Regions from separate parts of the Alteromonas sp. Mac1 genome, predicted to be linked through region 3. Evidence: predicted binding sites of a transcription regulator. Region 3 holds the regulator's gene; each other region holds the start of a gene.
The links. The regulator ArgR, encoded in region 3, controls arginine synthesis, uptake and breakdown. The targets are predictions, from matches to a motif close to ANTGAATANNTATTCANT.
Positions count from the first base shown of each region.

Region 1: a site for ArgR is predicted at 7,995-8,012, ahead of AV939_RS02040 (aspartate aminotransferase family protein). Genes of this name have one in related genera too.
Region 2: a site for ArgR is predicted at 5,478-5,495, ahead of gltB (glutamate synthase large subunit). Genes of this name have one in related genera too.

Region 1 covers NZ_CP013932.1:500,333-510,565, forward strand. The annotation lists gene parC (DNA topoisomerase IV subunit A) at 1-356, shown strand, start outside; gene AV939_RS02015 (heme NO-binding domain-containing protein) at 417-953, shown strand; gene AV939_RS02020 (putative bifunctional diguanylate cyclase/phosphodiesterase) at 957-3,128, shown strand; gene AV939_RS02025 (DUF1338 domain-containing protein) at 3,208-4,014, opposite strand; gene astD (succinylglutamate-semialdehyde dehydrogenase) at 4,073-5,542, opposite strand; gene astA (arginine N-succinyltransferase) at 5,559-6,596, opposite strand; gene AV939_RS02040 (aspartate aminotransferase family protein) at 6,621-7,829, opposite strand; gene AV939_RS02045 (HDOD domain-containing protein) at 8,155-9,321, opposite strand; gene AV939_RS02050 (anthranilate synthase component II) at 9,552-10,127, opposite strand; gene trpS (tryptophan--tRNA ligase) at 10,158-10,233, opposite strand, start outside.
Region 2 covers NZ_CP013932.1:3,692,143-3,702,375, reverse strand. The annotation lists gene AV939_RS15825 (FAD-dependent oxidoreductase) at 1-828, opposite strand, end outside; gene gltB (glutamate synthase large subunit) at 843-5,309, opposite strand; gene arcB (aerobic respiration two-component sensor histidine kinase ArcB) at 5,960-8,317, shown strand; gene AV939_RS15810 (PH domain-containing protein) at 8,399-8,977, shown strand; gene AV939_RS15805 (PH domain-containing protein) at 8,977-10,233, shown strand, end outside.
Region 3 covers NZ_CP013932.1:4,053,384-4,063,616, reverse strand. The annotation lists gene AV939_RS17200 (TonB-dependent receptor) at 1-1,468, shown strand, start outside; gene AV939_RS17195 (type 1 glutamine amidotransferase domain-containing protein) at 1,650-2,333, shown strand; gene AV939_RS17190 (TonB-dependent receptor plug domain-containing protein) at 2,511-5,111, opposite strand; gene argR (transcriptional regulator ArgR) at 5,880-6,344, opposite strand; gene mdh (malate dehydrogenase) at 6,577-7,515, shown strand; gene katG (catalase/peroxidase HPI) at 8,127-10,233, shown strand, end outside.

The sequences.
Region 1 (10,233 bases), 1.1 Mb from region 3:
GTTTAACCATTTCTAACGAAGGGCGTATGTTGTTGTTCCCACTTAAAGACTTACCAAGCTTAGGTAAAGGAAAAGGGAACAAGCTAATTAATATTCCTGGTGCCAAAGCGCAATCCCGCGAAGAGTTTGTGACTGTATTGGCTGTAGTGCCTGATGGGGCTTCATTAAAAGTGACGGCGGGTAAACGTAATATGACCTTATCTGCTTCAGATTTGGAACACTATTATGGAGAGCGAGGACGTAGAGGAAACAAATTACCTCGAGGTTTACAGCGGGTTGATGGTGTTGAAGTGGTACAAAGTCAAAGCGCCCCAAGTGATGATAGTCCTGAGGGCCAGGACAGCGATATTTCCTAAACAATGGTTGTCGTTGGGTGGGACTGAACTACACTATTATTAATCGTATAAGGAGACCGTATGTTAGGGATTGTATTTACTTCGCTTATAGACATGCTAGAAGAAAAGGTATCGCCTGAATTTGCTGACGAAGTGATTGTAGAAGCTGAGTTAACTAATGATGGTGCCTATACTGCGGTCGGCTATTACCCTTTCGAAGAAATGCAGAAAATTTTATCTATTCTTGCCGCGAAAACGGGCAAATCGGTCAATGAACTGCTGTACGATTTTGGGGTTTACCTTTTTGGCAAATTGGCGGCAGTACATGGCAATGTACTTGCCGACACGAAAGACATTTTGCAGTTGCTAGAACACCTAGATGGTGACATTCATGTTCAAGTACGAAAACTTTACCCTGATGCCGATTTACCGCGGTTTACCGTTATATCTAGAACTGATACTGGTATGCGCTTGCGCTACTTCTCTGAACGAGAGTTATACCCCCTTGCTGAAGGGCTAATGGATGCCGCAGCGATGCATTTCGATTGCACTCTAGAGCGTGAAACTCATCAAATGTCATTCCCTCATACGTACGAATTTAGTATTCAGGTTGTGTAGCCGGTGGGCGCCAATCTAGTTCCTCTAGAGAAAAAACTACAAAGCTTAGAAAGGCGGCTTCAGCGTGAAAAAGCGGCCAGAGAAAACGCTGAATCCTTGCTGCTGCTAAAGTCTGACGAGCTATATAACTCACTACTTTTCAGTCAGCAATCACTGAAAAAATTAGAGCTCGCGTTGTGGGCATCGCAAGAGTCATTTTGGGATTGGCAAGCAAGCCATGACATCATTGATATTCGAGCGTTTTCGCTCAATTCAGAAAGCGAATCTACCTGGTCAGGAACGCCAATCGACTTAATGGCGTTAGTGCATGAAGACGACTTGGAAAACTTACAGTTTCAATGGTCGATGGCGCTTCATGGAGGCCGCGAACGCATAGAGCTTTCCTTTCGTATGAGCATACAAGGTCAGTTGCAATGGGTTCGTTTGAGGGGGCGTGTGCTTAAGCGTGGCGTTAGCGGTGAAGCCTTGCAAATAGTGGGCACCACCAGAGACATTACGCAGCTAAGGCAGGCAGAGCAATCCTTCCAGCTAATGGCATCAGCCTTTGCTAATTCCCGCGAACCCATGTTGGTATTGTCACCTAGCTTGAGCATAAATGAGTGTAATGAAGCGTTTGTGAAGTTAGTGGGCGCGCCAGATAAGATGGCTTGTATCAATCTCAATCTCAATGATTTGCTGATAGGGGAAAAAGTTAATACGAACAGCCTGCAACACAACAAACAGCTTAGGTTTGAATCTGTTATTGTGCCTAGAGTAGGTAAAAACACACCGGTAGATATTTCAGTATCAGTTTTTGATAATTATCTACAAGCCCAGTCGTCGCTCATAGCTACTATGCGGGATATTAGTGAACGTAAACGCAATGAAGCTCGCTTAAAGCAACTTGCCCTTTATGATGAGTTGACAGGGCTCAATAATCGCAGCGCCCTGCGAGATATTTTTCAACACCTTTTCGACAGCCAAACCGATTTTTTAGTGGTGTTTATCGACCTTGATGGGTTCAAAGCTATTAATGATACCGCTGGGCACGAGAAAGGAGATACCGAACTTCAGCGTGTTGCCGCATTACTTACCGCTGCTTTCGGTCCGCACGGGGATGTGGCGCGGTGGGGAGGCGATGAGTTTATCGCTGTACTTCCAAGGCAACATATTGACTGGGCGGTGGAAAAATCCGAAGCGCTTATTGGCCTCATAGAAGAAGATGTTGTGGTGACCAAAAAGGTCGAATTAAAACTGTCAGCAAGTATTGGTATTGCCAAATTCCCCAAAGACAATGACAGTATTGAAGGCGTTGTCCAATGTGCAGATGCAGCGATGTATCACGCCAAAAAGCTTGGTAAAGGCCAAGTGAATGTGTACGAAGAAGGGCTTTACGAGAGAATGTCGCAACAGGTCAGTATGGTGAACGACTTGCGTAAGGCTATCGAAAACAATTTACTCGATTACTATATTCAAGGTAAGTATGACTTGCAGGGTAATTTGAAAGGCGGAGAAGTACTTTGTAGGTGGATATCTGGGTTACACGGTGTTGTGCCTCCTGTGGTATTCATTCCTATCGCTGAAGAGCACGACCTAGACCGCCAGATTGGCTTGCAAGCGCTGGAAGCTGCATGTGACTACATCGCCATGATGGAAGCGCAGCAAGGAGAAAGCATACCGCTTTCAATTAATATCAGCGTTAACCAAATGCTCGACACCGAATTCCCCGCTCAAGCCACCAAAATTTGTGATGACTGTTCAGTGCGCACTGACATGATTGAACTTGAGCTCACCGAGTCTATTTTTATCCGTGATGAAAAAGCTGCGCTTGTTGCGCTAAATAGTCTGCGTGAAGTCGGCTTCCGCCTTTCACTAGACGATTTTGGCAGTGGGTTTTCTTCCCTAAGTTATCTTAAGAATTTTCATTTTGAAGTCGTTAAAGTGGACAGGAGCTTGGTGAAAGATATTCACAATAACAGTAAAGCAAATGCGCTTTTTTGTGGTTTGGTGGCTATGCTTAACCGGTTACAGATTGAAATTGTGGTGGAAGGGGTCGAGCAGGAGTCATACTTGCCTTTTATGGAAAATGCAGACGTGAACCTAATGCAGGGTTTTTATTTCGATAAACCTATGCCCTATGATCAGTTCCTTGCAAGGCATACGAACCCGTCAGATACTTTTCCTGACAGAAAATAAAAGGGCTTTCGCCCTTTTATTTATCGCATATCAGTTCTTACTTTTCGTTCAATACCCGCTAATTTAACGCGTAAATAACTCAACTGGCGTTAGTGCTTTCAAAAATCTTATCTGCAGACGCTGCCACAAAACCTTGGTAACGCTTGCCATTAGGCATGTTATAACGCTGAGCAAATTCGTAAAAACAGCTAGGAATAGCAGCGGTCTCATCGGAAAAATTCACAGGAGCGCGGTCGGCCATAGTAGAAGACTGTGCAAGGAAGACTTCAGGTCCGCCTTTTATTTCGCCGCCAGAGGTATTTAGCACAAAACCGGCATCTTTAAGACGCGCATTTACGTCTGAAAGCTCATCAGTTTGCCCTAAATGATTAACGCTAACCGTGAAGTGATTGGCGCAAAATCCCCATGCCGCCAACCATGCTGCATATTCTGACTCATCTAGCAGGGCATCATAATCGGCTTTACTGATATCCCAGTGACGGCCTGAATAAAGGAAGTTGTCAGCAGTCACTACATCCGCATCCATTTGTGCTACGAGCTTTTGAATTATAGCTTGTGCATTGTCAGACAGTTCGTTCACTCTCAACTCACTGATGAAAACTTTTGGTTTTGTATCATCAGGGTGTTCGAAGTGCTTAGCGGTTAGCTTCTTCGCTTCAAAATTGTAATCACCCATTTCGGTATACCCGAGGGCAAGAAAGTGAGCAGCCAATTTTTCAAGCGCGGTTTTATCTAATGCAAAGGTTCTAAAAGCAACATGATCGTTAACTATGTTATTCGTGCTTTCTTCATCGGCAAGAAGGGCATGGATTTTGTGAGCTGAAGGGGTAATTGCAACATAATCGTCCCACATATTGGCAAAGAGCGTATCGATATTGTTATGCATGGCGTGTGTCCTATAAATAAAGCCGCTATTAATAGCGGCTTTGAATGTAGTGGTGTAATTAAAGTGTTAGGCCTGGGCTTAACTTACCCGGCAAGGTTACTTTTTCAAGCTCTACCGAGGCGACTGGAAACGCACAGTAGTCGGCGGCATAAAATGCACTAGCGCGATGGTTTCCACTTTCACCAATGCCACCAAAGGGTGCTGCACTGCTTGCACCCGTAATAGGGCGGTTCCAGTTAACGATGCCTGCACGAATACGTGCAAAGAAATAGCGGTAGTCTTCTTCGCTATCTGCTAGCAATCCTGCCGATAAGCCAAAGCTTGTATTGTTCGCTTCTTCAATTGCGTTATCAAAGTCGGTGTAGCGAATAACCTTAAGCAATGGGCCGAAGTGCTCTTCATCAGGCAATTCAGATAGCATGTCAGTTACATCAATAATACCTGGTGTGGCGAAACCCTTTTGGTTATCAGGCTGTTCTAATCGCAACAACACCTTGCCGCCTAGAGCTTCAAGTTCTTGCTGCGCTTTAACCATAGATGCTGCAGCGTTTGCTGAAATCATTGCCCCCATGAAAGGCTGATCGTCGGCATCATAGTCATCAATTTTGATATTCTTAGTGACTTCAAGCAGACGAGCTAATGTGGCATCACCTTGAGCATTGGCAGGTAAAAACAAACGGCGCGCACAAGTACAGCGTTGACCCGACGTAATAAAGGCTGATTGCACGATATCGTGAACCGCACCATCAATATCGGCAACATCTTTCACAATTAACGGATTATTTCCGCCCATTTCAAGAGCCAAAATTTTACCTGGGTGTCCTGCAAATTGTTCGTGCAAAATTTTGCCAGTGCGTGAACTTCCGGTAAAGAATAACCCATCTATACCGTTGTGCGACGCTAGTGCTTTACCGGTTTCAACTTCACCTTGAACCAGGTTAAGTACGCCGGCAGGCAAGCCTGCTTGTTCCCATAGCTTGACCATTTCTTCGGCAACCATAGGGGTAAGATCGCTAGGTTTAAATACCACGGTATTACCTGCAATAAGCGCTGGTACAATGTGACCATTAGGCAAGTGGCCAGGGAAATTGTACGGGCCGAATACTGCTACAACACCATGGGCTTTATGGCGAATGAAAGCTTTACCTACAGGCATAGGGTTTTCAACATTGCCGGTACGCTCAAAATAAGCTTTTTCAGAAATAGCGATTTTACCCATCATGGCACCCACTTCTGTGGCGGTTTCCCACTCTGGTTTGCCGGTTTCTTTTGCTATTACTTTAGCTAGGTGCGCTTTCGCTTCGCCTAGCTTTTCGCCGTAAACTTTAATAATGTTTAAGCGTTCTTCAACCGTCATCATTCCCCAAGCTGGAGCCGCAGCGCGAGCTGCTTTTACCGCTAAGTCAATCTGGCTAGGGGAGGCTGACTTACCCTCCCAAATAACTTGGTTTTTAGCTGGGTCGATTGAGGCTAAGTCGTGCCCTTCACCGGTAACCCATTGTCCGTCGATAAAATGTGTGTGTAACATAAAAAGTGTCCTTCAATTAGTCTCTGAACTTTACAGGTGCAAGACGAACATGGTCGCCTTCTTGCACATTCAGAGCGGCTGCAGCCTGACGCGAAAGCACGGCAATATTTTGCTCTTCATTAACACCTATTTCGGTGGCTACCGCGCGAAAATCTGCAACAGAGGTGTTTATGATGTAATGGGTTTGACCTTGTGCGGCCGCTGCATCATCAATAACAATTGGCATTTTTAAGCTAGATTGCGCCGTTCGGATATGGCTGAGGTTGGCCTCTACCGTAGGGCCCGCATCAAAAATATCAACGTAACCGCGACAGCTAAACCCTTCACCTTCAAGCAACTGCAAGGCGGGGCGGGTTTTTTCATGAACCTGTCCAATAACCGCCTGTGCTTCTTTGCTCAATAGATTGACGTAAATAGGGTATTTAGGCATCAGCTCTGCAATAAATACCTTATTGCCAATACCGGTAAGGTAATCAGCAGTAGGGAAGTCCATCGAGAAAAAGTGGGTTTCAAGCCATTCCCAAAAAGGCGAACGACCTTTTTCATCACTCACACCACGCATCTCGGCAATGACAGTTTCAGAAAAGCGCTCACGGTGCTCCATCATAAATAAGAAGCGGACTTTCGATAGAAAACGGCCGTTAATGCCACCACGGGCCTGCTCTCTTAAAAACAGTGTACAAATCTCAGTTACGCCCGTGTAGTCATTACAAAAGGTGAGAATTTCAACCGTATTGTGAATGTTTAGCTCGCGAGAGGCGTGCACCACTTTACTCAAATGATAGTGGTAAAACGCATCATCAATACCTACAGCTGCTTCAATACCTGACGTGCCTACTACTTCACCGGTTGTCGTATCTTCCATAACAAAAAGGTACGACTCATCACCGGGTTGGGTCACGTTAGCTTTAGTGAAAGCTTCTTGCGCACGGTCGACTTTTCTATGCAGCAGATCATCGTTAACTGGTAAGGAGGTAAACCCGATACCTGACTCTACAGCAATGTCGTACAAGGCCTTGTAATCAGCTTGTGTAATAGGGCGAATTATATTCATGTTCGCTACTCGCTAATTTGGCGTTTATTCGGCGTTCACAACAGCGGCAACGGCACGTTCAAATCGGGCTAAGCCTTCTTTGATATCTTCATCAGGAATAACCAGTGAAGGGGCGAAACGAATAACATTAGCACCGGCAATTAAGCACATAAGGTGCTCTTTTGTTGCTGCCATCATAAAGTCGCGAGCGCGGCCTTGGTATTTTTCGTTTAACGCGCAACCAAGCAACATACCTTGTCCACGTACTTCAGAAAATACGTCATATTTGTCGTTAATGACTGTAAGTAGCTCACGGTACAAGGCTTCTTTGTGTAACACGCCTTCAAGTACTTCAGGCTGATTAACAATATCAAAGGCTTTTTCAGCCACGGCGCAGGCTAGTGGATTACCACCGTAAGTACTGCCGTGAGTCCCCGCTTTTAAATGCGCGGCAATCGCGGTTGTCGTTAACATGGCACCAATAGGGAAACCACCGCCTAACGATTTTGCGGTAGTTAAAATGTCAGGTGTTACACCTAAGCCCATGTAAGCATATAAGTGACCAGTACGACCAACACCCGATTGCACTTCATCAAAAATAAGTAAGGCATTGTGCTTATCACACAACTCACGCACACCTTTGATAAATTCAACATCAGGAGAGATGATTCCGCCTTCGCCTTGAAGTGGCTCCATCATAACGGCACATGTGTTGTCAGAGATTAATGCTTCAAACGCGGCTAAATCGTTATAATCGCAATGCTCAACAGCGCCAGGCTTAGGGCCAAAACCATCAGAATATGCGGCTTGTCCACCAACGGTTACGGTAAAGAAAGTACGACCGTGGAAACCTTTGTTGAAAGCGATGATTTGGTTTTTGTCTTCACCGTAGTTATCTAACGCGAAACGACGAGCTAATTTTAATGCGGCTTCATTGGCTTCTGCGCCTGAGTTAGCAAAGTATACTTTCTCTGCAAACGTGGCATTTACCAGTTTAGCCGCTAAGCGAAGTGCTGGCTCATTGGTGAATACGTTGCTCAAGTGCCACAATTTGCTGCCTTGTTCGTTAAGCGCCTTAACGAGTTCAGGGTGACAATGACCTAGTACGTTCACGGCAATACCGCCAGCGAAGTCGATGTACTCAGCACCATCTTGATCCCATACACGTGAACCTTCACCACGTACGGGTACCATGCCCGCAGGATTGTAGTTAGGCACCATCACTTCATTAAACGTTGCGCGAGTTACTGTCATTTTTGTTACCTCTGTTTTAAGCGCCTGTGTCGGTAAAATAGACCTCGAACAGGCGGAAAAATAAACGAAATTACCGATGAGTATGCCATTTTTTTAAGGGTTTGTCTTGTTTGTGAATGGCTGCAGCCCTTTATATACAAGGACTCTGGCTTAATTTGCAGGAAAAGTGAATAACTATTTACTACTAAGCCATATTGTTTAGGAATAGTGTAATTAAAAGGTGAATTAGGTGTGTAATCTCACAGCCAGAGCGCGTTGATCTGGTGTGGGTCAAATAAGGGTAAAAGAAGATATTTGGCTACTTTGCATGAATATCCACAAAAAATTAGCTGTTTTCTTCTTCCCGAGATAATGGAAGGGTGAAAATATCAACAGATCTTAGTTGTTCCAATGCACCTGATGGATACTCCTGCTCCTTAATCATTGGTTTTACCTCTGGCACTTCAACCATGCGTGATTGGTGTAACATTCTTACCTTCGAATAAGTGCGAGCTTGATGTAGAAGCTTGGGCATGGAGCCTACTTCACAGGGTTCTCTGGTGGCACATTGGCGCATCGCATCACCAATAAATAAGCGTTTCAACATCATGTTTTCAATGAGATCAGCGGATACCGCATCGGCATATTCATCTTGTAATGCAATCAGGTAATTTGCCGACGGCGCCAGCTTTAACAACGCTTCATGGCGCATGCGCTCTTTGTCTTTTTGGCTTTCGTTTAACAGGTGAAGCTGCACCTTATCGAATAACTTGAAGTACAATCGGATGATGGCACATCGACCTAATTGACTGAGCATGCCGAAACTATAAGCCTGAATCGGGTTCAGCTTGTAGTGTGGCGCAAGATGCCTAGCCGCGACCGCCGTGCCGTGCGCAAACTGAGTGAGTTTAAGTTTGATGCAAGGGTATGGGTCGGTTACCTGAGGCATGGCGCGTTTTACAACAAGAGAAGGAATTAGCAGGCGTAAATTCTCAATGCCTAAAAAGCTAAGCGCCGTCCTGAAGGTTTCAACCACGATTACCCGGCCTTTGGAATCTCGTCTTCTAAAAGCGGGAGAGTTCACGACTTGCATCAACTCGTCATAAAGCCAAGGTAAATTAGTTGCAATAGGTTCTAGTTTTGATACCGACGCCGCGCGAACCGAAAGCGCATCGAGTAATGCACCAGTGTCGTCACTTAAATTCAATGTGTTGTTGAATACGTCTGAGGTAAACGATAACTGCTCGGTAAGCTCACCTAATAACACTTCATGTAAGTAATGGTTAACAGTTTCGGTATATGAAGCATCAGACTGTGCTTTTAGGCGTTTATTCTCTATAGCGACTTTTTCGACGTGAAGTAATTGTCTGCGGGCGTCACCTTGTTCGGATTGCTCAAAGCTGACTTCACCAGGACCACGTTTTCCCAGCATTTTCATCGCGAGTTCTGGAGAGATTAATAGGCTCTCAAAGCGCTCATCGATAGGCGGCGGGGTCGATGCTTGGGTCGTCATCTTAAAGTAGCTCCTGCTAAGTAACTGTTCGTGCGTCTGTTCATAGATGCCGTGCATTGGGTCGCCCTACTTCCTAAATATATATATTTACAAAGGCGCTTTGTTGATTAACCTATAAAAGTAAACAAAAACAACGCCAAATGCGAATAATTGCAGAACTTTTTATCGGCAGGAAGCCCTATAGCTTAAGTTTATTCTGTATCCTTGGCAGAATAAATAAGGGTTACACCCTAGGCGTTTAGAAAAGCACATAAAATATCGTGGCCATACTCGGTGAGTAAAGATTCAGGGTGAAATTGTACACCCCATATAGGGAGAGCTTTATGAGAGATCCCCATAATTTCTTTTTCCCCGTCATCAGTTACGCACCACGCATCGATATTTAAGCTTTCAGGAAAGTGGCTTTCATCAAGCACTAATGAGTGATAGCGAGTTACCGCATAACCTTGTTCAAAGCCGCTAAATAAGCCACGGTTTTTATGAAAGAGCGCGGAAGTTTTGCCGTGCTTAATTTCTTTTGCTCCAATCACTGAAGCACCAAAAACCTGACCTATGGCTTGATGGCCTAAGCACACACCAAGTAAGGGGATCTTCCCAGCAAAGTGCTTAATAGCCTCTAAGCTAATTCCCGACTCATTGGGTGTACATGGGCCTGGTGAAATCACTAAATGACTGGGTGATAAGGCTTCTATATCGGCAATAGTAAGGGCATTGTTTCTCACCACCTTAACGCATGCACCTAACTCGGTAAGGTAACGGGCAAGGTTGTGAGTAAATGAATCGAAATTATCAATTAACAGCAACACGACAACCTAACCTGTTCAATACAACGCTAATTAAGGTTTTGGAATAAAGCCAACGGCTTCATAAACCTTTTTAAGAGTTTCCTCTGCGCGGGCCGAGGCTTTTTCT
Region 2 (10,233 bases), 360 kb from region 3:
TTTTTCAAGACCCATCACGCGGTTTGTGTTTGAGATAAGGAAAGGCAGGGCATCATGAACACCGTGTACATGTTCATTTTCAAAGCCGCCTTGCATCGATTTATACGTCCCCATGCCTAAGAACACAGCGTCGTAGTCATCTAGCAGGGTTTGCATTTCAATGTCTTTACCAATTTCAGTCTTAAGTACAAACTCAACACCCATGTCGGTAAAGATTTCGCGGCGAAGCTTAATCACGTCTTTTTCAAGCTTAAATGATGGAATACCAAAGGTTAGCAAGCCGCCAATTTCTTCATACTTGTCGAATACAACAGGCTTCACACCGTTTCGAACAAGAATGTCGGCACAAGCTAATCCGGCTGGGCCCGCACCTACAATAGCGACTTTCTTATCTGTCCAAACTACGTCAGACATATCTGGGCGCCAGCCCATTTTAAATGCGGTATCGGTAATGTATTTTTCAATACTACCGATAGTTACCGCGCCAAAGTCGTCATTTAGGGTACATGCCCCTTCGCATAGTCTGTCTTGAGGACAAACACGGCCACATACTTCTGGCAAGCTATTGGTTTTGTGCGATAACTCAGCCGCCTCAATAATACGGCCTTCATTGGCAAGGTCTAACCATTGAGGAATGTAGTTATGTACTGGGCATTTCCATTCGCAATACGGGTTACCGCAGTCCAAGCAGCGATCTGCCTGGCCTTCGGTTTGTGACTGACTTAACGGCTGATAAATTTCAGCGAACTCGTGTTTACGCACCATGATCGGCTTTTTCGGCGGATCGATACGTTCAACATCGACAAACTGGTATACGTTCTTTGCCATAAACTTTTCTCCTCCTACTGAGCCTGAATGCGCAATTCAGCGCTTGAACGACTGATGTGGCCTAATAGGTTCTTCACATCACTGGTCTTCGGCTTAATAAGCTTGAAGCGTTTCAGCGTTGCCGCGAAATCGGTTAGCAAGCCTAACGAATGGTCGCTGCCAGTTTCTTCGTAATGCTGATTAATAAGACCACGTAAGTGCTCTACTAAAATCGCTTTACCGTCAACAGGCATAATCTCAATAAGATCTTGGTTTACACGGTTATCGAGGTCGTCGTTGTCGTCCATAAGGTACGCAAAACCACCTGTCATACCGGCACCGAAGTTCACGCCTACTGGGCCAAGTACAGCAACAATACCACCGGTCATGTATTCACAACCGTTGTCACCAATACCTTCAACTACCGCAATAGCACCTGAGTTACGTACACCAAAACGCTCACCGGCTCGGCCTGCAGCAAATAATTTACCGCCAGTTGCACCATATAAGCAGGTATTACCCATAATGGCACTTTCATGCGCATTATAAGTCATGTTTCTTGGTGGATGAATAACAAGCTTACCGCCAGTCATTCCTTTACCTACGTAATCGTTGGCGTCACCTTCAAGATGCATGTGCAAGCCGCCTGCGTTCCACACACCAAAACTTTGGCCGGCAGTACCGGTAAGATTCACTTTTATCGGTGTATCTTCAAAGTCGTGGTTACCATGGTGCTTGGCAATTTCACCTGACAACAATGCACCTACCGAACGGTCAGTATTGCGAACAGGATATTTCAATTCAAGTGACTCGCCGTCAACAACTGCTTGTTGTGCGTCTTTGAGCATTTGTGCGTTAAGCACACCTTTATCAACGGGCTCATTGGTGGTTTGCGAGCAGAATAAACGGGTATGTTCACCTGCTTTCGGTCTTACCAACAACGGCGTTAAATCAAGGCGGTTTTGCTTCGCAGTCACACCGTCAATCACTTTAAGTAGCTCAGTACGGCCAACAAGGTCGTCAAACTTAGTCACGCCAAGGGCGGCCATAATTTCACGTACTTCTTGAGCAATAAACTTAAAGTAGTTCATTACCATGTCTGGCAAACCAATGAAGTGGTCGTCACGAAGCTTTTGATCTTGTGTTGCTACACCGGTCGCACAGTTGTTCAAGTGACAAATACGTAAGTATTTACACCCTAACGCCACCATAGGACCCGTACCGAAACCGAAGCTTTCCGCACCTAAAATACCCGCTTTAACAACGTCTAAGCCTGTTTTTAGGCCGCCGTCAGTTTGTACGCGTACTTTATGGCGAAGGCCGTTTTCAATTAGGGCTTGTTGTGTTTCAGACAAACCTAATTCGAACGGGCTTCCAGCATACTTAACCGACGTTAGTGGGCTAGCGCCTGTGCCGCCGTCGTAGCCTGACACTGTAATAAGGTCTGCATAGGCTTTTGCTACACCAGTAGCAATAGTACCTACACCAGGTTCAGACACTAACTTCACTGAAATCAGTGCAGTTGGGTTCACCTGTTTCAAGTCGAAGATAAGCTGGGCTAAATCTTCAATTGAATAAATATCGTGATGTGGTGGAGGCGAAATAAGGGTTACTCCAGGCACTGAGAAGCGCAGCTGGGCAATGTACTTATTCACTTTGTCGCCAGGTAACTGACCACCTTCACCAGGCTTCGCGCCTTGGGCCACTTTAATTTGAATAACATTCGCATTCACAAGGTAATGCGGTGTTACCCCAAAGCGACCAGAAGCAACCTGCTTTATTTTCGAGTTCTTTTCAGTTCCAAAGCGTGATGGATGTTCACCACCTTCTCCTGAGTTCGACTGCCCGCCTAAGCGGTTCATCGCAATCGCCAAAGCTTCATGCGCCTCTGGGCTTAATGCACCAATAGACATAGCGGCGGTATCGAAACGCGGGAACAAGTTCTGCGCGCTTTCTACTTCGCTAATATCAACAGGCTCGCTTTGTGGGTCTAGCGCTAGCAAGTCACGAATGTGCGCAGGAGAGCGCTCGTTAACCAGTTTTGCATACTGTTGGTAATCGCTGTATTCGCCACTCATTACTGCTTTTTGCAGTGTGCTGACTACATCAGGGTTATATGCATGGTATTCGCCGCCGTGAACATACTTGAGCAAACCACCATGATCAACAGGCTTGCGTTTTAACCAAGCAACACGGTTCAGGTTAACAGTATCTTGTTGGAAGTCGTCGAAATCGGCACCTTGAAGGCGCGAGGTAACACCTCTGAAACACAGATCCATTACCGCATCGTTAATACCGATAGCTTCAAATAGTTTCGAACTACGGTAACTCGCCACGGTACTGATACCCATTTTCGACATTATTTTGTACAAGCCTTTGTTAATACCTTTACGGTAATTCAATGTGGCTTGCATTGGTGAAATGTCGAGTTCGCCTTTTTCACAAAGCTGCTCAATGGTTTCGTAGGCTAAGAACGGATAAACCGCGGTAGCACCTAAACCTATGAGTACGGCGAAGTGATGAGGGTCACGGGCACTGGCTGTTTCAATGACTACGTTAGCGTCGCAACGTAGTGATTTATCAACTAGACGGCGCTGTACTGCACCAACGGCCATAGCAGCTGGAATAGGTAAGCGGTTTTGTCTGATGTTGCGGTCGGATAAAATCACGAACGCCGCACGCTTTTGTTTAACTAAGTGTTCTACTTCATTACAGATACGCTCGATGGCTTTCTTCAAGCCTTCTTGCGGTTGGTACTGAAGTTCAACCACTTCTGAATAGTAGTTATCAGGGTTAAATTCACGTAGCTGTTTTAAATCGGTATACATGAGTATTGGCGAGTTAAACAATACGCGGTCTGCATAACCTGAGGTTTCGCTGAATACGTTTTGCTCTCGGCCAATACAGGTGGCTAACGACATTACATGGTTTTCACGTAACGGATCGATAGGCGGGTTAGTTACCTGTGCAAACTGCTGACGGAAATAATCGTAAACGGTACGCTGGCGTGAAGACATGACCGCCATTGGCGTATCATCACCCATAGAACCTACGGCTTCTTGACCGTCTTTCGCAAGTACCTTGATAACTTGCTGAATTTCTTCATAGCTATAGCTGAACTGCTTGTGGAATACCGAAATGGTGTCGTCATCAAAAACGCGCTTGCCAATCAGTGAAGCATCAAGTTCTTCAATAGGGGTTAAATGACGAATATGTTTATCGAGCCACTCTTTATAAGGGTGGCGCGCTTTTAACTCTTCATCAATTTCAGTGGAACGCCAGATTTTACCTGTGTAGGTATCAACGGCTAGCATTTCACCAGGGCCTACGCGGCCTTTTTCAATAACGTCAGCTTCTTCGTAATCCCAAATACCTACTTCCGAGGCAAGCGTGATGAAGCCATTTTTAGTGATAACGTAGCGGGCAGGGCGAAGACCATTACGGTCAAGGTTACATGCCACATGGCGACCGTTCGTTAATACGATACCGGCAGGGCCATCCCACGGTTCCATGTGCATTGAGTTAAACTCATAAAATGCACGTAGGTCGTTATCCATAGTTTTGTTGTTTTGATATGCAGGCGGCACTAATAAACGCATGGCACGGAATAAATCCATACCACCGGCTAAAAATAGCTCAAGCATGTTATCAAGTGACGATGAATCAGAACCTTCGGTATTAACAAAAGGGGCTGCTTCTTTCAAATCAGGAATAAGCGGCGTAGCAAATTTAGATGCACGTGCCATTGCCCAATCTCGGTTACCTTTAATGGTATTAATTTCACCATTATGGGCCAAGAAACGGAACGGCTGAGCCAACGGCCAACGTGGAAGCGTGTTGGTTGAAAAGCGCTGGTGGAATACACAAATAGCACTTTTTAAACGCTCGTCGGCTAAATCTAAATAGAAAGCTGGTAAGTCTTTCGGCATTACCAAGCCTTTATATATCGTTACCAAACCAGATAGGCAGGCAACGTAAAAATCTGGATCGCTTTCAAGGCGCTTTTCAGCACGTCGACGCACCATATAAAGGCGGCGTTCAAGATCGCGCTTGCGCCAACCTGCTGGTGCATTCACAAATACTTGTTCTATTTGTGGCACGCCGGTAAGAGCAAGTTCACCCAAAACAGAGCGATCGACAGGCACTTCGCGCCAGCCAACAACACTAAGGGTTTCTTTTTCAAGTTCTTCATTCAACACCTCACGCGCAGTTTGCGCAAGGGCCTGGTCCTGGCTTAGAAAGATCATGCCAACGCCGTATTTTTTGCTGAGTTTCCAGCCATTTTCTGCGGCGATAGTATGGAAGAACGCATCCGGTTTCTGCAGTAGTAAACCACAGCCGTCTCCGGTTTTCCCGTCAGCGGCAATACCGCCTCGATGCTGCATACGGTCTAAACCGTGAATAGCAGTCTCTACTAGCGTATGGCTAGCTTCTCCGTGGGTATGGGCGATTAAGCCAAATCCACAGTTATCCCGGGAATCGTTGGGGTTGTATAAACTCATCTCTTAACTCCTTCAACCTTTGACTGGGGCAAGGTGTGCGTTGCGTGTAGATGCGCCTAGGTATTGCGTATCACAACATTGTTCAGACGTCTTTTGTCGAGCTGGCACTATTACCGCTCTATGCGCCTTTTCTTGTCGTTATTTATTATTAGAGGATTCCAGTCGTGTTCCGCATTTTTATGCATTATTGCTTTGCGGGGCGTACAAAATACCTATATTGATATGTAAAATCAAACGCTAAAGTAGGGGGTATAACAAAGATTTAGCATATAGTTTAAAATATTCACTATTTTCATGGTGTTAAACTTATAAATTCATCTTTGTAACAAAAATGTTATAACCCAATATATCGTCTTATTGGTAGGCAATGAAAGTATAGCAAGTGTCTTTAAATCGCCAAAAGTGAATAAAAATTCATGTTGAGGCGTTTAATATCTAGTCAAGGGCTTGTTTGCTGTATTTTTATGTAGTTGTAAATCCTTTCTTACACGATACCAGAATCATTCAGTATTGTACAAATAATGCACCGTAGTAAGTCAATTCACCCAAACGCGCAGCCACTCTTCAATATTTGCGAACTCAGTGAGCATTTCCGTAATGCATAAACCCTGATAGGATATGTCGAAAATAATCCTAAAAATAAGTCGTTCATGCATTCAGATTCTCCAAATGACTCTTGGGCTATTCGCTTTGCACAATTTGTGCAGCGCTTTGGTACGCTTAAGTTAAGTATTCTGTTCGTGGTATTTTCGCTGGTATTTACGCTTGGCGGCTCTTACGTAATTCGTGTAAGCATGGGCAGTGCGGTACAACCTGATGACTTTATCAGCGCGGTTATTCTAACCATGCTTTCGGCACCTTGGGTGCTGTACTTTTTTAGCGAACTAATAAAGCAGTTAGAAAACTCACGTACCAATCTTAAAGAAGTGGTAAGCCAATTAGAGCGCTTGCGAGAAGAAGATGTTTTTCTTAACCGCGAGTTGCAAACTAATATTCGCCAATTAAATCACGAAATTGAGCAGCGTAAATTAGCGCAAGAAGAGCGTGAAGCCTTATTTAAAGACTTAGAGCGTGAAATTCAGGATAAATCTGAACAAGAAGCACAAGCCCGCCGCTTGTCTACCTTACTTCGCTCGATTATCGATGCCTCGCCAGATCTTATTTACTACCGAAATGAAGAAGGGCGTTTTGCTGGCTGCAATCGTATAGCAGAGCTCATGACAGGTAAGACCGAGCAAGAACTGCTTGGTTTAACGCCAACTGATGTTTATGAAGAAGACCTAGCCCGTCAAATAGTCGCCAGCGACCACGAAGTGCTGGAAACTAACGCCAGTATCACCGAAGAGTTATGGCTGCGCTTTGCCGATGGCCGCCGTCGCTACTTCGAAATGAAGCGAGTACCTTTCTTCGATAAAGAAGGCAATCGTTTAGGCTTGCTATCATTTGGTCGAGACATGACTGAACGTAAACAAGCAGAAAATGCAGCAGCGAAAGCCAGTACCGATAAAACGCGCTTTATCGCCACGATTAGCCACGAGCTACGTACGCCGCTAAACGGTATTGTTGGCTTAAGTAGAATGCTTCGCGATACCGAGTTAAGCGAAGAGCAATTTAGCTGGGTAAGTACTATTTATGCCAGTGCTATCACCCTTGGCAATATCTTCAACGATATTATCGACCTTGATAAGCTAGATAGAGACAAAGTTGAACTGAGCTTGAAGACCGTATCGCTTCGAGATTTTACCGAAGAGCTAAGCAGTATTATTCGACTGTTAGCCGGTGATAAACAGTTAGAGCTTAAAACCACGATTAAAGAGCCTCTACCAAGGTTGGTTGAAGTAGACGGTACGCGCTTGCGCCAGATTTTGTGGAATATCCTGTTTAACGCAGTGAAGTTTACCCAAAAAGGTCACGTAAGCTTATCGATTGAAGCCACCAAACCTGAAAATGACTTAGCGTTCGTCACCTTTGTGATTGAAGATACTGGGGTAGGCATACCTGAAGAAGAGATAGAAAAGATCTTCGCCATGTACTATCAGGTTGATCACCCTGACCACCAGTCTGCTACGGGTACTGGCATTGGATTGGCTATTTGTAAGCAAATGGTCGATTTGATGAAGGGTAATATCAAAGTTACCAGTGTGGTAGGTAAAGGTACGCGCTTTGAAATAGAGCTACCGGTAGAGATATCGAAAAAGCCTATGCAAGTGGCGCAGCTTCAAGTTACCGATTTGAATATTCTGTTGGTAGAAGATATTGAGCTTAACGTGATGGTTGCCAAAGCCTTGCTAGAAAAAATGGGACAAAAGGTAGATGTGGCCATGACAGGGCAAGAAGCCATTGATAAAGCCCGAGCTACCCAATACGACCTGATACTGTTAGACATTCAATTACCAGATATGACCGGCTTCGACGTGGCCAGTACGCTGCATGAAGAAGACTTAGTGATGCAAACGCCTATTGTGGCACTTACTGCGAACGTGATTAAAAAGCGGGAAGAGTATTTGCAGAACGGCATGGACGATATTATCGCCAAGCCCATTAAGAAGTCTCGCGTGATTGAGGTGTTTAACGAGTTATTCCATGCGCCACCTGCGCCGTTGGAAATTGAAGGGCAGGTAGAGCGCCCACCAGAGCCGAGTAAAATATTAAGTAACATTTTAGATATGGACTTGCTCCAGATGTTAGTGGATACAATAGGCGATGATATGGTGCGGGCAAGCGTTAAAGTGTTTCAGGAAAAAATGCCTGAATACATGGAAATTCTGCAGTTAAGCCTAAGTGCAGATGAAAAATCTGAAGTGTGCTCTCAAGCGCATAAGATTAAAGGGGCTGCAGGCTCTGTAGGGCTTGCACGTGTGCAACGTATTGCCAATCAAATTCAACAAGGGGATCACCCTACCTGGTGGCAGAACGTCCACGATTGGGTTGAAGAGTTGCAAATGGCTGTACAGCACGACATGAAAGCACTGCAGGAGTGGCTTAATCAGCAGCGGGTAGACGATTAAATCGTTTAACAAAAAACGGGGCTGGTTAAGCCCCGTTTTTATTTAGAAGTCGATTTCGCGAGTTTACAAGGGGTAGACATAATGACATTAGGAACCGAAAACGAAACGTTTAGTAATGCTCAGCTAAACGCTATAACAACTAATGAAAACACGTCTGCATCAGACATACCGCAACTTTACCAACTAAACTTAGAAGCTATTTCTCCGCGTTACCGCGTTATTAACATCTCATTGGCTTTTTGCAGTGCGTTTGTATTGATCATGGTTGCTAGCGCGCTACGGTATCAGTCGTTCTTTGTGTTACCAGACCCCTTAGTGATTGCTTACCCGTTTATTGTGATGGGAATTTGTGTGCTGGGATGTTTATGGACGACCTATCACTTTTTTGCCGATCCGCTCATCAAATATGCCTTACGAGAACAAGACTTAAGCTTGCAATCAGGCTTGGTATTTAGGTCGTTGTCTTGCCAGCCTATATTGCGTGTTCAACACGTTGAATTAAAGCGTGGGCCTATTGCTCGTTTAGCCGGGCTAGCTTCTTTACAGGTATTTTCAGCTGGTGGTGCTACCCACACATTTGAAATTCCAGGTATAGAGGTAGAAGTAGCAGAACGATTAAGGCAGTTTATTCTCGATCATAAAGATGTGAGTGCAAAATAGTGGCTTCCCCCGAAGTAGACACGGTGAAGCCTTCCAAAAGCAGCGAGGGCGCCCAAGCGGTTAAGGTTGACACCGGCGAAGAGTGGCGCAGACTGTCACCCATAGCTATTGCGTATTTTACCCTACGTAGCATTAAAAATATGGCACAAGGTGCTATTTATGCCGTACCCGCCATTGCAGTAACGGCAAACATTACCGATAACATTCAATCCCCCAACACCTTGTTAAGTATTGCAGCTATCCTCATTATTTTCTTTTCAAGCGGTGTGGTTAGCTTCTTCATGTACCGCTTTCGAGTTAGCAATCAGCATGTTGAAATTCACAGTGGGGTATTTTCTCGAAGTTATACCAATCTGCCATTTTGGCGTATTCAGAATGTAAAAATTGAATTACCTTTCTACTACCGCCCATTCGGTTTCGCATTGGTGATCCTAGATACTGCTGGAAGTGCAGGAGAAGAGGCGAAAATAGTAGCGGTTCCATTGGTGTATGCCCATGCCCTTAGAAAACAAGTGCTGGCCGAGCACCAAGAGCATGGCCATCAAGAACGCGAGACCAGCGCCAATGTAAATGACAGCGGTCATGTAAATATTAGAGCGCATGCGAATAATAGCAGCCAAGCTTGTGTTGAGGGCGACCCAAGCAAGCGCTATTCTGAAACCAATGAAGATGGCGAAACCATACTTAATAGGCGCTCTATCACCGATATCGTGATCCACGGCATTACCAACAACCGAGTATGGATTTTATTAGGTGCTGCAGCCCCCTTTTATGACAATGCCTTTGGCTATCTATCGGAATGGTTGGCTGAAAAGGGCTTGCAGTTAAATCAACTTGTGGGAGAACAGACTATAGCGTGGTGGCAGTTCGGCTTGTATGCTTTTGTTATGTTGATGATGGCCATGGCAGTAGTGGCACTGATTAGTATTGGCGGCGCTCTGTTTACCTTTTACGACTATACCTTGTCACGCCAAGATGATAGGTACATTCGCAGAAGTGGTTTATTGAATAAACAAGAAGTGAGTATGCGGGCATCTCGCATTCAGGTTATCTCGGCAAAGCAAGATTGGTTAGATAGAATACTTAAGCGTGTGAACTTGTATTTCGAGCAAAATGCATCGATTGGGCACAGTACCAATGAACTAATGTCGCCAAACCGGCTTATTGTACCTTCTGTTACCGAAGACGAAGCGGATGAATTAAGCCAAGAGGTTATGCCGGAAAGTAAAATTCGCCGTAGCGATTACCAGTCTATT
Region 3 (10,233 bases):
ACTAGATATCTACAACCTTTTCGTTCAGCACTCTGAAACCTCTATTACTTTTGAAAGCTTAGAAGATTTCACTAACGGAACAAATGCAGAAATCGAATACGGTTATGCATATTCTGGCAACCTATTAGACCGTGCTGCTGAGTGGGGTTACACGTCACACTCTACTTACGCACAAGATGAGTTCTATCTTACTGACGATTTAAAAGTAGTTGCTGGTTTACGTTATGACTGGATTACAACATCAGACGAGCCTGTTGGAAATGCTGATTTCGTAGCTGGGAACGGTTATGACAACACGGCTAACCTAGATGGACTTAGCTTGCTACAACCACGTGTTGGCCTTAACTATACGTTGAGTGATTCAACTGAACTACGTGGTGGTGTTGGCTTGTTCTCAGGCGGTAACCCGAACGTATGGATGACAAACAACTATCAAAACACGAACGTTATTGGTGGTGAAGTTGAAGGTGAATACGCTAACTTATTCGACGGAAGCGTTGTATGGGTTAATACAGAAGACGGCGTAACTGCTGGACCTGGCTACTCAGTACCTTCTGATTTAGACGAAGAGATGTCTTCTGGTGCAGGTAGTAACTTTGAAAGTAACAACCTAGATCCAGGCTTCGTAATGCCTCGCGAATGGAAAATCTCTGCGGGTATGACTCACATCAATGACGAAGATTACGTATTCAACTTAGATTTCCTTCTAAGTGTGACGCAGAAACAAGCCATGATTAAATATGTGGGTCTTGAGCGTGTAGGCACAACTGACGAAGGTTACCCTGATTATGACTCAGTAGGTTACGGTTCACTTGAACTGACTAACTCTGATGAAGATTCAGTGTCTTACTCACTAACAGCGACCATGAACAAGTCTTGGGACAACGGTATTACTTTCACCGGTGGTTATAACTACAGCCACGCTGAAGATGTACAACCAATGACGAGTTCAGTAGCGTTCTCTAACTTCCAGTACAGAGCATTTACTGACATTAACGAAGAAGTATCTTCACTGTCTGATTGGAATATCGAGCACCGCTTTACTGCTGACCTTCGTTACACTACTGAACTTATCGACGGTTACAGCACTATCTTCTCTGCTTATGCAGTAGCGCAGTCTGGTCGTCCGTTTAGTTACACCATCAGTGGTAACTCTGTATATGGCTACACACCATACCTTGAAGGTAACAACGTGTTACCGATTGGTGCAGAGCGTAACGACCAAACTAGCCCTTGGTGGTTCAAAATGGATATCGCAGTTAGACAAAATATTCCTGCGTTCCGTGAAGATCACTCTGCTCAGGTTTATTTCGTTATGAATAACTTCACCAACTTCATCAACGATGAATGGGGTATTTTGGAAGAAGTTAACTTCAATACTGCTGCGCTAGGTACCTCATCTCCTGAAAGTCGTCAGGGTGATGCATCACTTTGGGAAATGCGTGTAGGTATTGACTACCGCTTCTAAGCAACAGTTTAAAAACCAGTTGTAGTGTTAAATGCCACTTTCCAATTTTGGAAGTGGCATTTTTTTTATCTTGTAAATCAACTTCTCTTTATGTTTCTCATCGCATTCCCTTTCTTTTTCTGATCTAACCATTGTCGCCATACGAACGAATAACTAAATGAATTGTTCACATGGAGAACTTATGTCGAAACATATATTGATGGTAATGACCTCACATGAATTGTTAGGTGATACAGGCAATAAAACAGGGATGTGGCTGGAAGAGTTCGCATCGCCCTATTATGCGTTCAAGGATGCAGGGTATACCATCACCTTAGCTTCACCTATGGGCGGCCAAGTGCCAATTGACCCAAACAGCTTGGCAGATGATGCTATGACCGACGATGCTATCCGTTATACAAAAGATGAGGTAGCACGAAGCGCAATGTCTTCAACGATTGTGTTAGAAGATGTAAGAGCTGATGAGTTTGATGCTGTGTTCTACCCAGGCGGCCACGGCCCGCTGTGGGACTTATCTGACAATACCCACTCCACAATGCTAATTGAAGATATGATCAAAGCACAGAAGCCTGTAGGCGCTGTATGCCATGCTCCTATCGTGCTTAAAGAAGTAAAACGTGCCGATGGCGAGTTTTTCATTAATGGCAAAACGGTAACTGGCTTTTCAAATAGTGAAGAAGAGGCAATGAAATTGACCGAGGTTGTGCCCTATTTAGTGGAAGACGCACTTATTAGTAAGGGCGGTAAGTACGAGAGTACAGAGGACTTTGGCGTTAAAGTGTGTGTTGATGGTCTTTTGGTGACGGGTCAAAATCCTGCGTCGTCAGGGCCTGCAGCAGAAGCGCTTATTAAGGTACTTTCGTAGCGTACTGCAAGCACTTAAACTCATTACTAAGTCCACGCCGACTCACTGATAGCCGGTGTGCCAGTTTTATAAAACGTTAATACTGGAAGAAATAATGAAACGCCGCTGACTATGTCCTATCTCAAATGTACGAGAGATAGGCCATTGTACAAGCGGCGTTTTTGTGTGAGTTAAACGTTAGAAGCTAGCTTGAACGTTGAAGCTCATGGTGCGACCTAATGGATCGTAAAGTGTATCGTCGAAACCGCGCCATTCGCCGGGCAAGTATTCTTCAAGTTCATCGGTAAGGTTAGCTATGCCTGCTGATACCTTGACGTTATCGTTCACATGATACGAAACGGTGACATTATGCTTGAAGTAATTATCAGCATAATCGTAAGAAGAGTAAAAGGTTTCCCCGTTGGCACCAATGAATAGTGTCCTCCACGAGGCTGTCCATTTATCACCGTCTGTCCAATCTACCGTTAGGTTAGCGCGATTATCAGGATAGAATAATTCGCCAGCCCACTCAGTACCTTCTTCTTCGTAACTAAACACATGCGAATATTCGAGGTTAACCCCAAAATTCCCAATCTCCGTTGCTAAGTCGTAGTTGGCAGTAATATCAAAACCGTTTGTTGTTACTTCTGAGTAGTTAGTATAGCCCGATGTAATAGATGTAATTTTACCATCGCTGTCACGTACGATACTGCTAGAAGTTCCATCTAAGTCGGCGGCAATTAAGTCTTCAACATCGATATCTTCAATTTTGTTCTCATAGTCATACTGGTAATAAGAGACTTCAAGTGACAAATCATCCGTTACATCATAAACCACACCAAGAGTAAGCGACTCAGAGTTTTCAGGACTAAGGTCTGGATTACCACCGTAGTAGGTTAGATGCTGTTGACCCGATGAACAGTAACTGTCATCGCTACCTGGGTTTCCTAAGGTATCGCAGTAGTAGGAGTCGTAGGCATCAGGGAAACCGTAAGAAATGGTCGCGAACATTTCACTCATTGTTGGGGTACGGAAAGCTTCTCCCCAGCTGGCGCGAAGTAAAAGTGATTCAGTCGGGCGCCAGCTAATGCCTAGCTTGGGCACCGTATCTGAGAACTCTGAGGTTGAGATGCTAGCACCCGTATCGCCTTCAAGCTCATAGCCGTCGTAACGAAGCGCGGCTGAGACTTCTACTTCATGTGGTAATTCAATGGCAAGCTCAGTGTAGTATGACTGTCGTTCACGGCTTGCGTAAACGTCGTCACCGCCCGAACCGCCCGAGATAATGCCTAAACCTGATTCAGGGTCAGATACCTGTTCAAAATCAAGATACGAGTACTCAGCACCAAATACAGCACTAACCGTCATGAAGTTATTTGAAAAAAGCTGACCGGAAATACTGCCATCGATAATGTCGCGCATTTGGGTGGTTTGATAGGTGCCAGTATGATCAGCGTTTGTTAAAAGGTCAGCGTTATAAGCATACCAATCATCGGTGCTAAGGCCTTGTACGTTGAATAAATCAAGTTGCTCGGTATCAATTAGACCTTGTACAACGGTGTCATTAACCAAGTTGTAGCCAAATACTTCTTCTTTTGCTGATGTGCGCTGGTAATAAACCTGCCAGTCCCACTCGTTTCCAGCAATTTCGGTATAGCCTTCAAGGCCTGAAACCATTTCAAAAGTGGTTTTTTCAGTTTTAGTATCGCGCGTGCCCAAGCTAGAGGTGCGGAAATAGACCGAACCGTCTTGGCCATATGGGTTCATTGCATTATCGGCGTCGATAGTTAGCGAAGATGTAGATACCGGGGTAGCAGCATAACGAGTATCTGTAGATGTCTGCATTGCAGAGAAGCGAGTGATGAGTTGTAAATTTTCTGCCAACTCATATTCCACTTTTGTCATCAGTGAGTTTTTCTCAGTCGCGCCGTATAGCCACGTGGTATTGCCATAATAGTAACCACAACGGTCTGACTCAATAGACGTATCTGCTACATCGCCACACAAATCTTCGTTATAGAGAAACTCACCGGCTTCTGAATCATAGAAGTTTGCCACTGGGCTATAGGTTGAATAGCTATTTAATGCATAATCACCTGATACCGCGACATCGCTAACTTCTTGTGTGTTTTCATGCTCGGCAATGAATACAATGCTGCCTTTGTCGCTTGTAACACCAGCAGAAAAATTGTACTTACTGGAATTACCACCGTCAGCACCTGGATCTTCAAAGCTATAACCTACATTTACGCCGTCGAACTGTTTCTTGGTAATAATGTTAATTACACCTGCAACAGCATCTGAACCGTATATGGCCGATGCGCCATCGCGAAGAATTTCAATGCGCTCAACAATCGACATCGGGATCATCGACATATCAGAAGATGAACCACCATCGTACCCTAAACCTGGAAGGCGACGGCCGTCCATAAGAACGAGTGTTGCGCCCGCACCCAGACCACGCAAGTTTACTTCGCTTGAAGCTGAAGCACCGCTACCGTAACCAGATTGGCCACGAAACGAACCAAAGGTGTTAATTGAAGAGTTACGTAAAACTTGCGCTACCGATGTATCGCCAGATAACGCGATAGATTCAGCTGTAATAACAGTGACCGGAGAAACTGACTCTAAATCCACTCGTTTAATTCGAGAGCCAGTAACTTGAATTTTTTCTACAGGTTCAGCTGAATTTTCGTCATCTGATTGTGCGAGGGCCATTGGCGCGGCAAACAGGCTAGCGGAACCCGCCAGTAAAATTCCGCGCCTAACAGCACTGCTGAGTTTATTGGTGTTAAACATTTTAATTCCCCTTGTCGAAGGTGATTACACGTTGTAATTACAAAGACGTTTATTAGTTTTTATTTTGAACAGATGTTTTCTGTCGGGAGAATTAAGCACTTCGTCGTGCTGTTTGGCAATTTACAAAGTGTATAATTTGTTCTATTTAGACCTAATTTACTTTAATTATACGCAGAGTGATGAAACCTTTACGGTTCTATACATTGGTAAAATAATTATTGCTTTTTCTCTCTTAATATTTATTTAAAGATAACAATAGATATTAATTAAAAAAGAAATAAAAATAATGCGAGGCTGTGGGTGGTGTGCAGTTTTTGTGTACGAATTGTGTAGGTTTAGTGCATGATTGGCGTAGGCTTTGCGCAAATTCAGCGTAGTTAAATCTGTTTTAAGTAAAAGTGGGTGAGGGCGTTTTAGTACAGATTAAAAAGTGAAAGAAAGTTTCTGTAATTACAATTAGTGACAATGGTATTGTTGTGGATTTTAGAATTTATAAGTTGGTAGATTTGAGAAGGTTTTTAATTATGTTGATATTATTTAATTTTAAAATTTAAGTTTACATTTTTCTGTTTTTATCAAAGGCTGGATTTTATAAATTTATAATTAATTTCTATTTTTCGAATTCTTTACTTTTCTTTTCTTACTCTTTTCTAAGTCTGTGATAATTTAAATGCACAGCTACCAAGTTGTTTTGTATCTCCCTGGTACAAATTCTTTACCGCCATCTTGTGATGGCGGTTTTTTTTGCTCAAAACTCAAGGCAGAGCCTCAAACGTTCTCGAATAAGTCTTCTACCCGTTGGCGTAACTCTTCAATAAGTGTCACGTCGGCTGGGGCGATAAAAATGGTATCGTCGCCCGCAATGGTACCAAGCACACCATCTTTTTTGCTTAATGAATCAAGTAAACGAGCAATAAGCTGTGCTGCACCTGGGCTGGTGCGAATAATCACCATCACATTATTATGCACAATATCGAGAACCAGCTGCTTTAATGGGCTTTTAGCCGTAGGCATGCCTAGTTCAGGCGGAAGGCAGTACACCATATCGCCACGGGCATTGCGGGTACGTACCGCACCAAACTTACTTAGCATGCGGGAAATTTTAGACTGGCTAATATTGTCATGACCTTGAGTTTTAAGGGCATCCACTATTTCACCTTGAGATCCATAGCTTTCCGCTTTCAAAATTTCTTTAAAGGCTTTAATCAGTTGCTCTTGTTTTGCGTTGGCCATAGCATCCTGCACATCAGTTAGCGGTAATAAGTTAAATAATCATATATGTTATATTGTGCCTTACAGGTGACCTTTGCGCAATTTAATTGCATAATCATGCATGATAGTGAATATCGACGTAAAAATGCCTTAAATGGCCGTATTAAGACCATCAGATGATTGAGTTTTCCCCCGCGTTGCATTAGTGTGACGTTCCGTTTAAATACGTGAGTAATCCCATAGGAGAAATGGTATGAAAGTAGCCGTGTTAGGTGCTGCCGGTGGTATTGGCCAAGCGCTGTCTTTGTTGTTAAAAACACAATTGCCAGCTGGTTCTGAACTAGCGCTTTATGATGTAGCGCCAGTTGTTCCTGGTGTAGCTGTTGATTTGAGCCACATCCCAACTGCAGTAAAAGTAACCGGTCACGGTAAAGATGACCTAGCTGGTGCATTAACAGGTACAGACGTTGTTCTTATTCCTGCTGGTGTTCCGCGTAAGCCGGGCATGGATCGTTCAGACTTGTTCAACATCAACGCTGGTATTGTTAAGAACCTTATTGAAGGTGTTGCTGACAACTGTCCAGATGCTTGTGTTGGTATTATTACTAACCCAGTTAACACAACAGTGGCAATTGCTGCTGAAACGCTTAAAGCAAAAGGTGTATATAACAAGAACAAATTGTTCGGTGTTACTACCCTTGACGTAATTCGCGCAGAGACTTTCGTTGCTGAGCTTAAAGGCGTAGACGTTGCTTCTGTACACGTACCGGTAATCGGTGGTCACTCAGGCACAACTATTCTTCCTTTGCTTTCGCAAGTTGAAGGTGTTGAGTTCTCTGATGATGAAGTTTCAAGCCTAACTACTCGTATCCAAAATGCGGGTACTGAAGTTGTTGAAGCTAAAGCTGGCGGCGGTTCTGCAACCCTATCTATGGGTCAAGCAGCTGCACGTTTCTGCTTATCATTGGTTGCAGCAATGCAAGGTGAGAACGTAGTTGAATACACTTACGTTCAAACTGACGACAGCGACGATGCTGCATTCTTCGCACACCCTGTTCGCCTTGGTGCAAACGGTGTTGAAGAAATCTTGCCATACGGCGAGCTAAGCGCATTTGAAGAAAAAGCGAAAAACGACATGCTTGAAGGCCTTCGTGGCGATATCAAGCTAGGCGTAGATTTCGTAACTGGCTAAGGCTAGGAATATGGGAGCGCTGCTCCCATGTATAAGGCAGGATTAGTAAGCTCTACACAAACACGCCGAGTATCCATCCATGGAGGCTTGACAGCAGCATCCATGCTGCTGACAGTTTGTTACGAGTTTACTAATCCTGCCTTTTTATTTGTGGCATATGCATAATAGCCACGCCATAAATACGTCCATGTAGGCTCCGCCACCGCATCCTTGGCAAGGGAGTGGCTACATATTTCCCCCACTCAGTAAACTTCCTTTTTGTAAGACAGCATCCATGCTGCTGACAGTTTGTTACGACCTTACTAATCCAGTTTTTTGTCTAATGCATCAAGCTATTTTTAAAGCTCTATAGAAAATGAGAAAAAGTTACAGAAAATTTGTGGATATTGTCTACGCTATTTCTAAGTGGTTGAGATGGTAAGCATTGCAAATAGCGGCTGAAGCTTATTGGTTAAATGTGACTAGGTTTAGTTCGTTCTAATCGTTAAACCTATTCGTCAGCATCGAAAAAACTCACTGTAGTTATAATCATCTAATAACTAGAATGAAACAATGCTAATCAATAGATTGTATTGATAAAGTCCTTTGTCGAACAGCAAGAGGTAACAAATATGAGTAACGCGAAGCTAGGCGATGTAAATGATTCAGATAGAAAGTGCCCCGTCATGCACGGTGGTCTTACGGCTACTGGCAGCACGAATATGGATTGGTGGCCAGAAGCGCTTAACCTAGATATTTTGCATCAGCACGATACAAAGACAAACCCAATGGGTGATGACTTCGACTATCGCGAAGCGGTAAAGACTCTAGATTTTGATGAATTGAAAAAAGACATGATTGCGCTAATGACGGATTCTCAGTCATGGTGGCCAGCAGATTGGGGGCACTACGGTGGCCTTATGATCAGAATGTCTTGGCACGCCGCCGGTTCGTATCGTATTGCTGATGGTCGTGGTGGTGCGTCTACGGGTAACCAACGTTTTGCGCCGCTAAACTCTTGGCCGGACAATGTGAACCTTGATAAAGCGCGCCGTTTATTGTGGCCAATCAAGAAGAAATACGGCAACAAGCTTAGCTGGGCCGACCTTTTAGTGTTTGCTGGTACTGTTGCCTATGAAAGTATGGGGCTTAAAACTTATGGTTTTGCATTCGGTCGCGCCGATATTTGGCACCCAGAAAAAGACACCTACTGGGGTGCTGAAAAAGAATGGCTTGCGCCAAGTGATGAGCGCTACAACGACGTTGAAACCCCAGAAACAATGGAGAACCCATTAGCGGCTGTGCAAATGGGGCTAATTTACGTTAACCCTGAAGGGGTAAACGGTAAACCGGATCCACTTAAAACTGCATTGCACGTTCGTGAAACTTTTGCTCGTATGGCCATGAACGATGAAGAAACCGTGGCACTAACAGCCGGTGGTCATACGGTGGGTAAATGTCATGGTAACGGAAGTGCAGACCGTTTAGGACCAGATCCAGAAGGCGCTGATATTGTTGAGCAGGGCTTAGGCTGGATGAATCATGAAACTCGCAGCATTGGCCGCGATACAGTATCAAGTGGTATTGAAGGCGCGTGGACGACTAATCCAACACAGTGGGATAACGGCTACTTTGAATTGCTACTTAACTACGACTGGGAATTGAAAAAATCACCAGCGGGTGCAGAGCAATGGGAGCCTATCGACATTAAAGAGGAAGACAAGCCTGTTGATGTTGAAGACCCTTCAAAACGTTATAACCCCATCATGACCGATGCAGATATGGCCATGAAAATGGACCCAATCTATCGTGAAATTTCTGAGAAGTTTTACAACAACCCAGACTATTTCAGTGAAGTATTTGCTCGAGCTTGGTTTAAACTGACTCACCGTGATTTAGGGCCAAAGGTACGTTATATCGGTCCTGAAGTGCCACAAGAAACGCTTATTTGGCAAGATCCTGTGCCAGCAGGCAGTACGTCTTACGATGTGGATGCATTAAAAGCGAGTATTGCGGATTCTGGCCTAAGTATTAGTGAAATGGTATCTACGGCGTGGGACAGTGCTAGAACCTTCCGCAGTTCAGACTTACGTGGCGGTGCTAATGGTGCCCGCATTCAGTTAGCGCCTCAGAAAGACTGGGAAGCGAATGAACCGGAAAAACTAGCTAAGGTATTGTCGGTGTTAACACCACTTGCTGAGGCAGCCGGTGCAAGTCTAGCTGATACCATAGTGTTGGCCGGTAATGTAGGCGTAGAGAAAGCCATCGAGGCGGCAGGATTCAGTGTTGATGTTCCTTTCGCAGCAGGTCGTGGTGATGCTACTGATGATATGACGGATGCTGATTCTTTTGCACCGCTAGAGCCGCAGGCCGATGGTTTCAGAAATTACTTGCCAAAAGATTATGTAGTTAAACCAGAAGAGCTATTGTTAGACAAAGCACAGTTGCTTGGATTAACCGCTGCAGAAATGACGGTGTTAGTAGGTGGTATGCGTGTAATGGGCACGAACTACCAAGGCACTGCACACGGCGTGTTTACCGCAAGTGCTGGCTCACTAACGAATGACTTTTTCACTACTATTACCGACATGCAATACACGTGGAAGCCCACAAGTAAAAGCACGTACGGCATTGTTGATAGAGTGTCTGGTGAGCAAGTTTATTCAGCTACTCGTGTTGACTTAGTCTTCGGTTCAAACTCTATATTACGTTCTTACGCTGAGGTTTATGCGCAAGACG